One region of the Streptomyces sp. S063 genome, then DNA from elsewhere that is predicted to be linked to it. Evidence: riboswitches for the same ligand, from Rfam matches in the RefSeq annotation. Region 1 holds a riboswitch; the other holds the start of a gene.

Region 1 (2,384 bases):
CTCGTTGGCGGGCCACCCTTGCTGGGGGTGGGCCGGTGCGGGTGCCGGAATGTCCACTGGCTCTGTGCCCTCTCTCAACCGCCCGGGCCGCCGCGGCGGCCCACTGCTCCGGCCAGCACCCTAACCTCAGCGGGCGGTGGAAGCTCCGGCGTCCGTGAAGGAGATGCGGCCGAGCGCCCCCGCGGCCTCGCGGTCGAGCAGCACCGCGGAGGTGCAGCCGGCGGGCAGCAGGCCCTGTTCGGTGTCGCGGAGCAGCCGGGCCACCGCGTGCCGGTGGCGGGCGAAGGCGTAGCCGGAGACCCCGCGCCCGCGTGCGCGCTGCCCCTGCCGGGCCACCTCGGGCGTCACGTCGAGCAGGATCAGATGGAGGGTGCGGCCCCGGCTCACCGCGTGCCGGGCGAGCCAGCGGCGTACCCAGGTCTGGGTGCCGCAGTCGTGCACGACGACGGATTCACCGGAGCGCAGGGCCTTGCGGAGGCCGAGGTAGTGCGCGGCGCGGACGAGGGGGCGGTACAAGGCGTACGGGAGTAACCCGGGCAGGGCGGCGGCCCAGCCGTCGCGGGTGTTCTGGGAGTCGATCGAGCGCCCCCGCACGGCCCGCCGGATGAGGGTCGACTTGCCGCTGCCGGGCAGGCCGGAGACCACGACGATGTCACCGGCGGGGAGATCGAGGTCGAAGGGGCCGCAGTCGGTGCGCCCGCGCAGGTCGCGTACCACCGGCGCACGGGTCTCCAGCAGTTCCCGCACGGGTGCGCCGGGCTGTGCGGGCATCGCGCCGTGCGCGACCCCCGCGGCCGGTACCGACCGCTGCAACGTCATCGCCCATCCCCCTGCTGTCGGTCTCCCACGCCTGCCCCTGAAGTGTAAAGAAAAGGCAATACGGCACAACCGGCCCCGGGCCTGCCGTCGATGTCTTCACCTGCGTGGAGACCTGACCCCCCACTCTCCCCCAATGCGTGCGATGATGACCCCGCCAACTGCATACCGGCCGTTCGAATCCACGCGGGAGAGTTCCGGCCACAGTGTGAGCCGGGCGCCGAAGGAGCAAGATCCTCCCTTGAATCTCTCAGGCCCCGTACCGCGTGGATGAGGCAGATCTGAAAAGCGAGTCGCCCCGCGACTCCACCCAAGGTGCAAGCCGAGCCCCCTGAACAGGGGTGCCCTCCGGGGTATACCCCGTCAGGGGCTATCGGCGAACCTCTCAGGTTCCGATGACAGATGGGGAGGATTTCCGTCCTGACGTCGTCATGCCCTGGAGCCGTATCCATGAGCACTGCCCCCCGTCTCACTGCCCTCGACGCGCTGCACCGCTCGCTCGGCGCCACCATGACCGACTTCGCGGGCTGGGACATGCCCCTGCGATACGCGAGCGAGCGCGACGAGCACCACGCCGTACGCACCCGGGCCGGCCTCTTCGACCTCTCCCACATGGGCGAGATCACCGTCACCGGGCCGGAGGCCGCCGCCTTCCTGAGCTACGCGCTGGTGGGCAACATCGCCACCGTCGGCAATGGCCGGGCCCGCTACACGATGATCGTCCAGGAGGACGGCGGGATCGTCGACGACCTGATCGTCTACCGGCTGGGCGAGACCGAGTACATGGTGGTCGCCAACGCGGGCAACGCCCAGATCGTGCTGGACGCGCTGACCGAGCGCGTCGGCGGCTTCGACGCCGAGGTGCGCGACGACCGGGACGCGTACGCGCTGCTCGCGGTCCAGGGCCCCGAGTCCCCCGCCATCATGAAGGCCGTCACCGACGCCGACCTGGACGGGCTGAAGTACTACGCGGGCCTGCCGGGCACGGTCGCCGGGGTCCCGGCGCTCATCGCCCGTACCGGCTACACCGGCGAGGACGGCTTCGAGCTGTTCGTCGCGCCCGAGCACGCCGAGGCCCTGTGGCAGGCGCTGACGGAGGCCGGCGCGCCGCACGGCCTGATCCCGTGCGGGCTCTCCTGCCGGGACACGCTGCGCCTGGAGGCGGGCATGCCGCTGTACGGGCACGAGCTGACGACCGCGCTGACCCCCTTCGACGCGGGTCTCGGCCGGGTCGTGAAGTTCGAGAAGGAAGGCGACTTCATCGGCCGCGAGGCGCTGAAGGCCGCCGCCGAGCGCGCCGAGACCGCCCCGCCGCGCAAGCTGGTCGGCCTGATCGCCGAGGGCCGCCGAGTCCCGCGCGCCGGTTTCCCGGTCGTCGCGGACGGCAAGGTGATCGGAGAGGTGACCTCCGGCGCCCCCTCCCCCACCCTGGGCAAGCCGATCGCCATGGCGTACGTGGACGCGGCCTTCGCCGCCCCGGGCACCGGGGGCGTGGGCGTGGACATCCGGGGCACGCACGAGCCGTACGAGGTCGTCGCGCTGCCGTTCTACAAGCGCCAGAAGTGATA
Region 2 (2,384 bases), 4.7 Mb from region 1:
GCGATGGAGACGTGGTCGGCGTCGACGAGGCGGAGGTTGACCCCGCGCTCGCGGGCGTCGGCGACGATGCCCGCGGCCTTGCCGGGGACCCGGACGGTCAGGGTGTCGAAGAACGCGCCGTGCACGACGTCGGCCCCGGCGGTGCGCAGGCCGTCGGCGAGGATCGCGGCGTAGCGGTGGGTGCGCCGGGCGATCGTCCGCAGCCCTTCGGGGCCGTGGTAGACCGCGTACATCCCGGCCATCACGGCGAGGAGCACCTGCGCGGTACAGATGTTGCTGGTGGCCTTCTCGCGGCGGATGTGCTGCTCGCGGGTCTGGAGGGCCAGGCGGTAGGCCTTGTTGCCGTCGGCGTCGACGGAGACGCCGACGAGGCGGCCGGGGAGGGAGCGGGCGAACTTCTCGCGGACCGCCATGAAGCCGGCGTGCGGGCCGCCGAAGCCCATCGGGACGCCGAAGCGCTGGGTGGTGCCGACCGCGATGTCGGCGCCGAGCGCGCCGGGCGAGGTGAGCAGCGTGAGGGCCAGCAGGTCGGCGGCGACGGTGACGATCGCGCCCAGCTCGTGGGCCTGCTCGATGACGGGCTCGATGGCGCGCACGGCACCGGAGGCGCCCGGGTACTGGAGCAGGACGCCGAAGACGCCGCGCTCGGCGATCTCGGCGGGGATGCCTTCGCTCAGGTCGGCGACGACGACCTCGACACCGGTGGGCTCGGCGCGGGTCTCGATGACCGCGACGGTCTGGGGCAGGGTGTCGGCGTCGACCAGGAAGACGCCCTTCTTGACCTTGCCGACGCGCCGGGAGAGGGCCATCGCCTCGGCGGCCGCGGTGCCCTCGTCGAGCAGGGAGGCGCCGGAGGTGGGCAGCCCGGTCAGCTCGGCGACCATCGTCTGGAAGTTCAGGAGGGCTTCGAGGCGGCCCTGGGAGATCTCCGGCTGGTACGGCGTGTAGGCCGTGTACCACGCGGGGTTCTCCATGACGTTGCGCAGGATGACGGGCGGCGTGAAGGTGCCGTAGTAGCCGAGGCCGATCATCGGGGCGAGCACCTTGTTGCGGTCGGCCAGTGAGCGCAGCTCGGCCAGCACCTCCGCCTCGGTGCGCGCCGAGGGAAGGTTCAGGGCCTCCGCACTCTTGATCACGTCGGGCACCGCGGCGGCGGTCAGCTCGTCGAGGGAGCCGTATCCGACCTGGGCGAGCATCTTCGCCTGGGCCTCGGCATCGGGCCCTATGTGGCGCTGCTCGAACGGAATGCCCTGCTCCAGCTGGGAGAGCGGAGTGCGACGGGGGTCATGGTGGAGGCCTCCTGGTCTGTCACGACCTGCGAGGGGCACCACGGCGCGGGTGCCCGAACGGCCTCCCCCTCTGTCATCTCAACCTGAGAGCTTCACCGGCCGCCCGGGGGCGTGCCGGCTTTCACCGTCGGTGAGGGTCGGGTCCCCTTGGGCCTGCGCCCGCACGGATCCGCCCTGCTTTCCAGAGTGACCTCGTCCGTGCGGTACGGGGGCCTGAGAGATTCCGGGGAGGAGTTGCTCCTTCGGCGCCTCCGGATTCTCCACCGGAGGACTCTCCCGCACGGGGTCAGCAGCCACTGCCAGCCTACCAGCGGCCACCGCGGCGGAGCTCTCGAGTGGCCGAGGCCACGGATGTGCACTTGTGTGGTGCTGGTGGGCCACAGGGACCGCCGTGAGCGGTCCGCGACCAGTGGGAGGCACCGTGCAGACGGATATCGATCCGCGCCGCCTGATCGGCCGCAAGGCGTTCGATCGCAAGGGCGCCAAGATCGGAACGGTGGATGAGGTCTATCTCGACGACGCGACCGGTGTGCCCGAGTGGGCGGCCGTCCGCACCGGCCTGTTCAGCAGGGACGCCTTCGTCCCGCTGGAGCCCAGCGAATTCGTCGAGGACGCGCTGCACGTGCCCTTCGACCGGGCGTTGATCAAGGGGGCGCCGGACTTCGGCGTCGGCCGGCACCTCTCGCCCGAACAGGAGCTGCAGCTCTACCGGCACTACGGGCTGGACTCCCCGCCCTCAGCGGCCCCGGCGCCCGACGACCGGGACTTCGGCAGGCTGGCGGGCCAGGAGGAGTAGTCGGGCACCTCGCGGACGAGCGGCAGGGGATCGGCGGGCCGCAGCAGCGGGTCGTCGATCCGGAATGTGAGGACCCGGCCGGGAGCGCTCCACGGTTCCTCGAACCGGACGGTGACCCGGCCGATGCCGCTCCCCTGCACCCAGCCGTGCCCGTGCTCCTCGTGGTGCACGTCGTGTCCGGCCGGCCAGCGCCGCGCGGCGAGCTGCTCGGCGCTGTCCGCCTCGGGCTCCGGGACGGGCTCCTCCGCGCCGGCCTCCGCGGCCGGCGCGTGGTGCTCCCGGTCCCGCCGCGCGAGCTC

What was found. A riboswitch is a leader RNA that binds a small molecule or an ion and turns the genes downstream of it on or off. The one in region 1 is predicted to bind glycine.
Region 2: linked by a shared signal. The riboswitch ahead of gcvP (aminomethyl-transferring glycine dehydrogenase) and the one ahead of gcvT (glycine cleavage system aminomethyltransferase GcvT) in region 1 are both predicted to bind glycine.

What each region holds. Positions count from the first base shown of each region.
Region 1 is NZ_CP021707.1:5,531,001-5,533,384, reverse strand. Features, by position in the region: gene CCZ36_RS25625 (enhanced serine sensitivity protein SseB) at 1-57, opposite strand, end outside; gene CCZ36_RS25620 (AAA family ATPase) at 127-819, opposite strand; glycine riboswitch at 994-1,091, shown strand; gene gcvT (glycine cleavage system aminomethyltransferase GcvT) at 1,267-2,382, shown strand.
Region 2 is NZ_CP021707.1:795,943-798,326, forward strand. Features, by position in the region: gene gcvP (aminomethyl-transferring glycine dehydrogenase) at 1-1,328, opposite strand, end outside; glycine riboswitch at 1,481-1,578, opposite strand; gene CCZ36_RS03555 (PRC-barrel domain-containing protein) at 1,711-2,085, shown strand; gene CCZ36_RS03560 (DNA polymerase IV) at 2,004-2,384, opposite strand, start outside.